2 regions of the Streptomyces sp. NPDC033131 genome follow, and region 1 is predicted to be linked to the other one. Evidence: riboswitches for the same ligand, from Rfam matches in the RefSeq annotation. Region 1 holds a riboswitch; the other holds the start of a gene.
What was found. Region 1 has a riboswitch for cyclic di-AMP ahead of ACZ5XS_RS31635 (transglycosylase family protein). Riboswitches for the same ligand answer to the same signal wherever they lie in the genome.

Region 2: it holds a riboswitch for cyclic di-AMP, as region 1 does, so the genes downstream of both, ACZ5XS_RS40335 (LysM peptidoglycan-binding domain-containing protein) here and ACZ5XS_RS31635 (transglycosylase family protein) in region 1, are expected to answer to the same signal.

What each region holds. Positions count from the first base shown of each region.
Region 1 is NZ_JBVIPA010000030.1:107,199-112,917, forward strand. It holds gene eno (phosphopyruvate hydratase) at 1-609, opposite strand, end outside; gene ACZ5XS_RS31635 (transglycosylase family protein) at 1,001-1,696, opposite strand; cyclic di-AMP (ydaO/yuaA leader) riboswitch at 1,700-1,876, opposite strand; gene ACZ5XS_RS31640 (LysM peptidoglycan-binding domain-containing protein) at 2,059-3,072, opposite strand; gene ACZ5XS_RS31645 (cytochrome P450 family protein) at 3,241-4,512, opposite strand; gene ACZ5XS_RS31650 (nucleoside triphosphate pyrophosphohydrolase) at 4,761-5,719, opposite strand, start outside.
Region 2 is NZ_JBVIPA010000054.1:18,691-24,409, reverse strand. It holds gene ACZ5XS_RS40340 (CocE/NonD family hydrolase) at 1-1,412, shown strand, start outside; cyclic di-AMP (ydaO/yuaA leader) riboswitch at 1,694-1,856, shown strand; gene ACZ5XS_RS40335 (LysM peptidoglycan-binding domain-containing protein) at 1,862-2,602, shown strand; gene ACZ5XS_RS40330 (HAD family hydrolase) at 2,606-3,418, opposite strand; gene ACZ5XS_RS40325 (LacI family DNA-binding transcriptional regulator) at 3,522-4,550, opposite strand; gene ACZ5XS_RS40320 (carbohydrate ABC transporter permease) at 4,586-5,455, opposite strand; gene ACZ5XS_RS40315 (carbohydrate ABC transporter permease) at 5,452-5,719, opposite strand, start outside.

The DNA.
Region 1 (5,719 bases):
GCCGAGGCCGGTGGACAGGCCCTTGGCCTTCAGCACCTTCTTGAGGGTGTGGTAGACCTCGGTGCCCCAGCGCAGCGACTCGGAGAAGGACTCCGCGCCGATCGGGGCGATCATGAACTCCTGGATGTCCACGTTGGAGTCGGCGTGCGAGCCGCCGTTCAGGATGTTCATCATCGGAACGGGCAGCAGGTGCGCGTTCGGACCGCCCAGGTAGCGGAAGAGGGGGAGGTCGCTGGCCTCGGAGGCGGCGTGGGCGACGGCGAGGGAGACGCCGAGGATGGCGTTGGCGCCGAGCGAGCCCTTGTTGTCGGTGGCGTCCAGGTCGAACATCGCCTGGTCGATCAGGCGCTGCTCGGTGGCGTCGTAGCCGACGAGCTCCGGGCCGATCTGCTCGATGACGGCGAGGACGGCCTTCTCGACACCCTTGCCGTGGTAGCGGTTCGGGTCACCGTCGCGGAGCTCGATGGCCTCGAAGGCACCCGTGGAGGCGCCGGACGGAACGGCGGCACGACCCGTGCTGCCGTCGTCGAGGCCGACCTCGACCTCGACCGTGGGGTTGCCTCGGGAGTCCAGGATTTCCCGGGCTACGACGACGTCGATGGACGGCACGAGCATCTCCTTCTTCAATGTGACGCGGGCTGGCAGGACCGCGGTGGGCACTGCGAGACGAGCCTAACCGGCTCCGGGCGATCGGCCAGCCCGTCGACCACCCGATGGACAGAACCGAGAGTAAATTGTTTCCGAACGGAACAAAGAGTCCGGTGCAACGTGTGCGGAAACCCGCACGAAACCCCGCATGAAACCCCGCATGAGATCCGCACCGGCACCCATGGACCCGCACGGACCCCGCCTGAACCCCGCATGAAAGAGCCCCGCCCCGGTGCGTACGGGGGAAGACGCACCGGAGCGGGGAGCCCGTGGGGACGGGGGTGGCCCTCACGTGCCTCCACTGTGGAGGCCACGCCTGGGAGGGCCCTGTGGTTCGACTACGAGCCGCGTGTCACTTCAGGTGCAGCTGCTGGCCCGGGTAGATGAGGTTGGCGTCCTCGACGATGTCCTTGTTCAGCTCGAACAGCTTCGCCCAGCCGCCCTTGACGTCGTTCTCCTCGGCGATCGAGCTGAGGGTGTCGCCCTTGGCGACCTTGTACTCGCCGTCACCCTTCTTGACCTTCTTGCCGGTCGGGGTGGTGACGGTCTTCTTCGCGGCCGGACGGTCCGCGGAACGGGACGCCTGCTGCTCCGAGGAACGGGTCGAGGTCTCCGAGGAGTCGCTGCTCGAGCCGCTGGAGCTGTTCGACGTGGTGTCGGTGCTGCCGTTGTAGGCGGAGCTCGACAGGTTCACGCCGCAGTGCGGCCAGGCGCCCTTGCCCTGGGAGGCGAGGACCTTCTCGGCGACGGCGATCTGCTGGGACTTGGAGGCCTGGTTGGCCTGCGCGGCGTACTGCGTGCCGCCGTACGCGGCCCAGGTGGAGGCGGAGAACTGCAGACCGCCGTAGTAGCCGTTGCCGGTGTTGATGGACCAGTTGCCGCCGGACTCGCACTGGGCGACGGTGTCCCACTCGGAGGCCGTGGCGGCGGAGGCGCTGCCGGCCGCCATCAGCGGGGCGGCGACGGCGGCGCCGGTGACACCGGCGATGGCGATGGCACGAGTGGCCTTGGACGGGCGGCGGTGCTTGCCCTTGCTGGAAAACAGCATGGTGGATCCCCTCACCGACGCCTGCGAGGTGAGCTGTCGGGTTCGGGCCGGTTGAGTTGCCCGGCCGTGCTGCGCACTGTTCGTGCGCGGCACGGCTTCACCCCAAGCCGGACCCAGCTCAACTGCTGGTCCCGGCACTTACCTTGGGTCCCCCGCTCCTGCCTACGGCGCTTGACGCGACGACTGTTCCCGTACGGCCGCTGGCAGGATTCGGCGTTGCGGCAGCCGGGGCTCGTGTTGGCGAGCGGTCACGACGGTAGACACGCGATCCGCGGAATTTCAAAGACGATCAAGGCTTCTGAGAGTCATCCCACACTTTCGCCAAAACGGACATTCAGCGCGAAGTGTGACGTGAACTCCCGTTAGTTTTCGCCCGATTCGACACCGAGAGAGAGGGTCTGACCGGGCACGATGACGCTCGGGTCGACGCCGATCGCCTGCTTGTTCTCGGCGTAGAGCTCACGCCACCCGCCCTGGAGACCAAGGGAGTCGGCGATGGACGCGAGGGTGTCTCCGACGCGGACGGTGTACGAGTCGGCGCGAACGGCGTGACGGCCCGTCGAGGTGCCGCTGCCGGCCTCGTCGGCGCCGCTGTCGGCGGCGGCCTCGTCGGCACTGCCGCCGCGGTGCCGGCCGGCACTGAGGGAGCCGGTGTCCACGAGGGCCGAAGAGCCGCCCTCCTGCCAGGACTTGTCCGAGTCGTCCAGCTTCGTCTCGCCCGTGGAGGAGCTGTCGGAACCCTGTGAGTTCTGCGCGTCGCCGGGACCCGAGCCCGCATCGGACGACGAGTCGGATCTGTCTGTTTTGCCGGTCTTGCCGGAACCGTCCGACCGGGCGCCGGAGCTGGACGGGGTGGGCGACGCCGACACGTCCGAGGGCGCGCCCGCCGACGAGTCCGCCGAAGATTCGGACGAGTCCGACAAGCCGGGCGAGTCGGGTGATTCGCTACTGTCCGACGTCGCGCCGTCCGCCACGCCCGTGTCGACGTCGGCCGCCGCGGAGTCCTTGCTGAGCCCGTTGAGCAGTCCGCAGGTGGACCAGTAGCCGACGCCCTTGTCCGCGAGAATCTTCTCGGCGACCGCTATCTGCTGGTTGCGGCTGGCCTGGTCGGCACGCGAGGCGAAGTCGAGACCGCCGTACCGCTCCCAGTCCTCCTGGGCGATGTGGAGCCCGCCGAAGTACCCGTCGCCGTCGTTCTCGCTCCAGGACCCACCCGTCTCGCAGTTCGCCACCTGGTCCCACGTGGTGCCGGTCGCCGCGCTCGCACCGGTGGCGCCGAGAAGCGGGATCGCGATGGCGGAGCCCGTCACTCCGGCCGCCACGAGAATGGCCGGAGCCTGGCGGGGGCGACGATGACGGCCGTTCCCGGAGAGCATGCGGAAACCTTTCACGAGACAACGGTGATCAACGCGGCGGGTGAGGCTCGGTGCCGCATTGATCCGTGAACGTATAGGCAGTCGAACACTTGTCACAAGTTAATGCCGCGTAGATCACGTGAAAGTCACAGAGTTGAGGGCGCGTCACCTTTACGCAGGTGAGAGGAGTCAGGCACGCGGCGTGAACGTGACGGGCAACGTCCTCAGCCCGCGCATGATGAGACCGCCCCGCCACCGCAAATCAGCCGGTTCCACCTCGAGTTGCAAGTCCGGAAGACGCGTCAGGAGCGTCGCGAGGGCGGTCTGGCCCTCCAGGCGGGCGAGGGGCGCGCCCAGGCAGTAGTGGATGCCGTGGCCGTATCCGAGGTGCTGGTTGTCACGGCGGGACAGGTCGAGGGTGTCCGGATCGGCGAACCGCTCCGGATCCCGGTCCGCGGCGGCGAGTACGACGAGAACGGGGTCGCCGGCCGTGATGTCCTGCCCACCGACCTTGAGCGGCTGGGTCGCGAACCGCCACGTGGCGAGCTCGACGGGGCCGTCGTAGCGGAGCAGTTCCTCCACCCCGGTCTCCAGCAGACCCCGTTCACCGGCGGCGAGGGACTTCTGGAGCCGGTCTCGCTGCTCGGGGTGGGTGAGGAGGGCGTACGTGCCGTTGCCTATGAGGTTGACAGTGGTCTCGAACCCGGCGAACAGAAGGATGAAGGCCATGGCCGCGGCCTCGTTCTCCGAAAGGTGCTCGCCGTGGTCGGAGGCGCGGATGAGGCCGGAGATGAGGTCCTCGCCGGGGGCTGCGGTCTCCGGGAGCGCCTCCCGCTTGCGGTGGATGAGCTCGGCGAGATAGCCCCGCATCTTCTTCACCGACCGCGCCACACCGCCCCTAGGCCCTCCGCCGTGACGGATCATCATTCCCGCCCAGTCCCGGAAGTCGTCCTGGTCCTCGCGGGGGACGCCGAGCAGGTCGCAGATCGCGTAGATGGGCAGGGGGAAGGCGAACTCGTGGATGAGGTCGGCGCTGCCCTTCTCGGCGAACTGGTCGATGAGGTGGTCGGTGAGTTCCTGAACCCGGTCGGCGAACTCGGCGACGCGTCTGGGGGTGAACGCCTTGGAGACGAGCCGACGGAGCCTCGTGTGGTCCGGCGGGTCGATGTTGAGCAGATGGGTCATCAGCTCGGCCTTGCGCTCACCGGGGATGCCGGTCTTGCCCTTGGCGTGGGCGGGCTCGTCGTGATGCGCCGGATTCTTCGACAGACGCGGGTCGGCGAGGGCCTGCTTGGCGTCCACGTACCGGGTGACCAGCCAGGCCTCCACGCCGCTGGGGAGTCTGGTTCTGTGCACGGGGGCGTTCTCACGCAGCCATGCGTAGGCGGGGTAGGGATCCGTCGCGAACTCCCAGGTGAAGAGTTCCGGGGCAGAGTCCGAGGGGGCGGGCTGGTCGGTCACTCCTTGACGGTATCCGGAGAGACGGCGGGGGGACGCCGGAGAGACGGCGGGGGACGCCGGGGGGAGGGTTGGGCTTGGGGGCCGGGCAGCGCTTCGGGAGGCCGGTGGGGTGGGCGGAGGGGCCTTGTGCGTTTGTTCCTTGCCTTCCTCTGCTTCCTGGGCTGCCGTGGCTGCCCCGGCCGCCCCGGCCGCCTGCTTTCGCGGCAGCAGCCCCGTGGGCCGGTACGAATCCCGAGGAGGCGTCGGGGCTAGTCGCCGAGCCCTTCAGCAGCCCGAACCGCGTCCCGGTACGCCCGTGCGGCGACGCGCAGTGCCGCCTCCGGGTCCACGCCCTCCGCCTCCGCCCGCACCGCCAGGGCGAGCAGGTCGTAGCCGATGCCCTCGGTCGGGGGCAGCGGGACTTCCAGACCGGCCGTGCGCACTCTCGACGCCAGCTTCGCCGCAAGGGCGAGGCCGGGCTGGCCGAGGGGGACACCGTCCGTCACCGACTCCCGCTGCTTCTCTATCGCCTTGGTGCGCAGCCAGTGCTCCTTGACCTCCTCGGGGGTCGTGGCCGTCTCGTCGCCGAAGACGTGCGGGTGGCGGTGGATGAGCTTGGTGACGATGCCGCCGGCGACATCGTCGACGGAGAAGGGGGCGTCGGGGTCCTCCTCCGCGATACGGGAGTGGAAGACGACCTGGAGCAGGACGTCGCCCAGTTCCTCGCGCAGTTCGTCGCGGTCGCCCTCCTCGATGGCCTCGACGAGTTCGTACGCCTCCTCGATGCCGTACTTCGCCAGGCCCTTGTGGGTCTGCTGGGACGACCAGGGGCACTCGGCGCGGATGCGGTCCATGACCTGGACGAGGTCGAGGAGGCGGGCGCCCGGCAGGTCGTAGGAGGCCGGGAGCAACTCCAGGTCGGGCATGTGGACGCGGCCGGAGCCCGCGAGGCGTGCCAGGCCGTCCGTGAGGGCCGGCTCCCCCTCACCGGTGGCGACCACGACCACCGTCCGCCCTCCGGCGCAGGCGTCGACCAGTTCCTCGGCGGTCGGCGACGCCTGGTCGACCGCTATGCCCGCCTCGCGCAGGTAGGGCAGCTGCGGGTGCGCGCCGTCCGCGCACAGCACCCGGTCGGCGGCGTGCAGTGCCTGCCAGGCGGGCCAGGACAGCAGGCCGGGCGCGACGCGGTGGCTGGTGGTGAGGAGGACGATGCGGCCGGTGGCGGCTT
Region 2 (5,719 bases), on a different contig from region 1:
ACCAGACCCGGGACCGTTACTGGCGCCACGGCAGCGTCTGCGAGGACTACGGCGCGATCGACGCCGCCGTCCTCGCGGTCGGCGGCTGGCACGACCCGTACCGCGACACGGTCCTGCGCCTCGTGGAGCACCTGCCGGCCGGCCGGGTCCGCGGCCTGATCGGCCCCTGGTCCCACCAGTACCCGGACCGCGGCCTGCCGCCCGGCCCGGCCATCGGCTTCCTTCAGGAGACCCTGCGCTGGTGGGACCACTGGCTCAAGGGCAAGGACACGGGCGCGATGTCGGAACCTCTCCTGCGCGCCTACGTCACCGACTCCCACCCCCCGGCCACGGTCTACGACACCCTTCCCGGCCGCTGGGTCGGCGAGCCGGACTGGCCCTCCCCCAACGTCACGACGATCTCGTACGGCCTTCAGGGCGCCCCTTTCCTGGTCCGCTCCCCGCAGCACACGGGCATCGACGCCGGCCGTTTCCTCCCCTTCGGGAACGACGCCGACCTGCCGCCCGACCAGCGCGAGGAGGACGGCAGGTCGGTGTGCTTCGAGTTCGAAGCCGCCGAGGAGACCTGGGTGTTGGGGCGGCCGAAGGTACGGCTCAGGCTGACCTCCGAGGTGCCGCGCGGGCAGGTGATCGCCCGCGTCTGTGACGTGGCCCCGGACGACTCGTCGACCCTGGTCACCCGCGGCGTGCTGAACCTGTCGGCGCGGCAGGGGCGGGACCAGGTGGTGCCCTGGGAGCCGGGTGTCACTCAGGACGTGGAGTTCGAGCTGAACGGCATCGGTCACGCCTTCCCGGCCGGCCACCGCATCCGCCTCTCGGTCTCCTCCGCGTACTGGCCGTGGATCTGGCCGCAGCCCGGCTCGGCGGCGGGCTTCACACTGGACCCGGAGGGCAGTTTCCTCGAACTCCCGGTGCGGACCGGGGAATCCGGCTCCGGCACCACCTCGGGCACCGGCATCACCTTCGAGGAACCGGAGCACTCCGCGCCGCTGGGCGTCAATTCCCCGGTCACGCTGGACGAACCGCGACCGGAGCGGCTGGTCGTCCGCGATGTGGCCAAAGGTGAGTGGCGACTGGAGGTCGACCCGCTCCCCCACTCTCGACTTCGCTCGAGCGGGGGGACCCCCATCGGCGGCACCCGCGTGTATCCCGATGGCCTGGAATGCACCGAGGAAGCGCTGGAGACGTACACGATCAACGAGTCGGACCCGCTGTCGGCCCGTGCCCGCTCGGACTGGTCGGTCCGGTTGCACCGCCCGGAGCTCGCCTGGGACACGGCGGTCCGTACCCGGTCGGAGCTCGGATGTGATGAAACGGGCTTTTTCACCTCAAACGAGGTCGTGTGCACGGACGGCGGCGAGGTGGTCTTCCACCGGACCTGGGAGAAGCGGATCCCACGGACGGCCGGTTGACTACGAGTTGGGCTCATTGCCCGATTTGACACCCTTGCGAACGCGCGTGAGTTGGGTCACTCGCGCCCGTTTTCGGCCCCGGCGCCACCGGCCCGCTTTCCGCCTTGCGCGGTGCGCCAGTTGAGTCTTGGCAACCGCAAAGGATCAAGCGCCCCATATGCCTCAGACCAAGGTCAACAGGTCGATGTGTGATTCCGCCACTTGTTACGGACATGTGCTCTCGCATACGTTCCGGGCCTGTCGGGCGGACGCCTAATCCTGCCGCCGCCCAACAGGACACTCATCGACCATCACCGCACGGCAGGAGCGGGGGAACCAGGTAAGTCGCCGTTCCGGGCTCACGCCGGTACGGCTAGGGGTGAAGTCGCGCCGCCTCACGGCGACGCGGCCGGGCAGCTCCCGCCCGAACCCGACAGCTCACCTCGTAGGCGCCGGAGAGGAACAGCGCCATGGCCGCACGAGGCAAGCACAGCCGCCCCCGCACCAACCCGTTCACCCGAGGCGTCGTCACAGCCGGCACAGGCATCGCCGCCCTCGCCCTCCCGCTCCTGAGCGCGACCACCGCGAGCGCCGCGCAGCCGGCCAAGGCCCCCGCCGCCGCGCAGGCCGCAGCGCAGGTCAAGTCCGTCACGTACACCACGGTCAAGGGCGACACGCTCTACGACATCGCGGACACGTACGACACCCCCGGCGGCTGGCAGCAGCTCTACAAGGACAACCGCGAGGTCATCGGCGACAACCCCCGGCTGATCCACACCGGTGTCGACCTGACGGTCAGAACGGCCAAGAAGACGAGCACGCCCGCCAAGAAGCCCGCCCAGTCCGCGGCCAAGGCCACCCAGGCCACCCAGGCTTCCGTCAAGACGTACGCGAACAACCTCGACGGCTGGATCCGCGAAGCGATGGACATCATGGCGCAGAAGGGAATTCCGGGCTCGTACGACAGCATTCACCGCAACATCATGCGCGAGTCGTCCGGCAACCCCCAGGCCATCAACAACTGGGACTCCAACGCCGCCGCGGGCACCCCGTCCAAGGGCCTGCTCCAGACCATCGACCCGACCTTCCAGGCCTACCACGTGGACGGCACGTCGTGGGACCCGTACGACCCGGTCGCGAACATCACCGCGGCCTGCAACTACGCGGCCGCGCGGTACGGCTCGATCGACAACGTCTTCGGGGCGTACTGAGCCCTACCGGAGCGGAAACAGTCTCTCGAGGACGACGGCGACGCCGTCGTCCTCGTTGGACGACGTGATCTCGTCGGCCACGGACTGGAGTTCGGGGTGGGCATTGGCCATGGCGACGCCGTGCGCGGCCCAGTCGAACATGGGGATGTCGTTGGGCATGTCCCCGAAGGCGATGGTGTGTTCGGGCCCGAGGCCCAGATGGTCGGCGGCCAGGGCGAGGCCCGTCGCCTTGGTGATGCCGCATGGCTGGAGTTCGACGGTCCCGGGACCCGACATGGTGACCGTCGCCAGGGAGCCGATCACTCCGCGGGCCGTGGCCGCCAACTCGTCGTCGGACAGATCGGGATGGCGCAGCAGCACCTTGCTGATGGGCGCGCTCCACAGGTCGTCGCGCCGCCCGACCCGTACCGCGGGCAGGGTCGGGTGGGGCATCAGATAGCCCGGCTCGATGAGGGTCAGCCCGTCCACGCCGTCCTGGTCGACGGCCGCGTACACCTGGCCGATCTCGGCCTCGATCTTGCCGAGCGCGGTCTCGGCCAGCTCCCGGTCCAGGGTGACCGACCACAGCAGACGGTCCGCGCCGGCGTCGTACACCTGCGCGCCCTGCCCGCACACCGCGAGCCCCTCGCTGCCCAGGTCGTCGAGGAGCGGCCGCACTCTGGGCGCCGGGCGGCCGGTCACCACCAGATGCCGGGCCCCGGCCGCCGCCACCCGCGCGAGCGCGGCGAGCGACCGGTCGGAGAGGGTGTCGTCGCCTCGGAGCAGCGTTCCGTCCAGGTCGGTGGCGATGAGTGAATATGCGGTGGGTGCGGCCATGATCAGAGAATACGGATGGAACGCCCCGGCGACTCGACGCGAACCGGACGGCTACAGCCTTCACATGCGTTGACGCCTGCTCCGGTTACGGCAGTTGGCGCGCTCACGCGGAGTCCCGTACCACCAGTTCCGTGGGCAGTATCACTCCCGACGTGTCCTCCCCCGCGATCTGCGCGAGCAGCATGCGGACCATCTCGGCGCTGATGCGCTCGAAGGGCTGACGGACGGTGGTGAGGGCGGGGGTGATGGCGGTCGCCGCGGGAGAGTCGTCGAAGCCGCCGACAGCGATGTCATCGGGGACCGAACGGCCGCTCTGCTGCAGTGCGTTGACGACTCCCTGGGCCATGAGGTCGGAGGCGACGAACACCGCGTCCAGGTCGGGGGCCTGGGCGAGCAGCCGGTGGGCCGCCTGCTCGCCACCGGTGCGGCGGTAGTCGCCCTCGGTCACCAGCGCCGGGTCGTAGGGCAGCCCCGCCTCGGCGAGCACCTCGCGGTAGCCCGCCAGCCGGTCCGTGCCGCCGGGGGTGTCCAGCGGGCCGGTGATCATGCCGATGCGGCGGCGGCCGCTGCCGAGGAGGTGACGGACCATCTCCCGGGCCCCGTCGCGGTCGTCGGCCGCCACGTAGCTCACCCGGGAGCCGAGACCCATCGGCTTGCCGCAGGCCACCAACGGCATTCCGGCGGCGCGCAGTTCGGCGGCCACCGGGTCCCCGCTGTGACTGGAGACCAGCAGGACGCCGTCGACGTGGCCCGAGGTGATGTAGCGGGTCACACGGCGGCGGTCGTCGTCGGTCGCGGCGAGCATCAGCAGCAGCGGGATGTCGTGCCGGGCGAGGTGCTCGGTGCAACCGCGCAGCAGCACGTTGAAGTTGGGGTCCTCGAAGAACTTCTCCTGCGGCTCGGTCAGGAGGTAGGCCACCGAGTCCGAACGTCCCGTACTGAGGCTGCGCGCATGCCGGTTGACCACGTACCCGGTCTTCCTGATGGCGGACTCGACCGCCCGGCGGGCGGCCGGGGAGACGTAGTGGCCGCCGTTCAGGAAGCGGGAGACGGTGCCCCGCGACACGCCGGCCTCCCGCGCCACGTCGTGGATGGTGGGCGGTCGGCGGCGTCCGTTGGCGCTGGTGGTCATGTTCCTCGTTCGTGACGGTGGGGTCGGCGGATGCCTCAGGCCTTGACCGAGCCGCTCAGCAGGTCCAGGGACCAGAACCGCTGGATCACCAGGAAGAGCGCGATCAGCGGGATGATCGCCAGCAGGCATCCGGTGATGACCAGGGTGTAGAGGGCGGGCTGCGAGGCGCCCTGGGCGAGCAGGGTGTAGAGCCCGAGGGTGAGCGGGAACTTGGTGTCGTCGGCCAGCATCACGTACGGAAGCAGGAAGTTGTTCCAGATGGCGACGAACTGGAAGAGGAACACCGTGATCAGGCCCGGCATCATCATCGGTACGGCGATCCGCGAGAAGATCCGCCACTCGCTCGCGCCGTCCATGCGGGCGGCCTCGAGGAGTTCGGCGGGCACCGCGGCGGCCGCGTAGATGCGGACCAGGTAGACGCCGTACGGGGAGAGGATGGACGGCAGCAGCATCGACCAGTACGAGTCGGCCATGCCCAGCTTCGACAGCAGCAGGTACTGCGGGACGGTCAGCACGATGCTGGGCACCAGGACGCCGGCCAGGATCAGCTTGAAGATGACCTCCCGCCCCCGGAAGGCGAACCGGCCCAGCGCGTAGCCGCCGCCGGCGGAGACCGCGGCGGACAGCAGGGCGCCGAAGCCCGCGTAAAGGGCGGAGTTGCCCATCCACGTCCAGTAGATGCCGTCCCGGTAGGCGGTCAGCTCGCTCAGGTTGTCGAAGAAGCCGGTGCCGGGCGCGAAGGTGAAGGTGGAGAACAGCTCCGACCGGTCCTTGGTCGCCGCCATCACCACCCAGGCGATGGGGACCAGGCAGTACAGCGCGCCGAGGATCAGCACGAGGGTGGGGACCCAGGCCGTGCGCCGCGCTCCGCGGGGCTTGCCGGCGGTGAGGGTGAGGGGGGTCATGCCCGGTCCTCCCGGGTGTAGCGGTCGGAGACGCGCAGCAGGGTGAAGGAGATGAGGTAGGTGGCCAGGGCCAGGACCACCGCCGTGGCGGAGGCACCGTAGATGTCGGACTTCAGGAAGGCGCTGTCGTAGATGGCCATCAGCGGACTCCAGGTGGAGGGGAGGCTGTTGGTCAGCGGCTTGAGCGCCATGGGCTCGGTGAAGACCTGGAGGGTGGCGATCACCGAGAAGAAGAAGGTCAGCACCAGGGAGGGCATGACGATC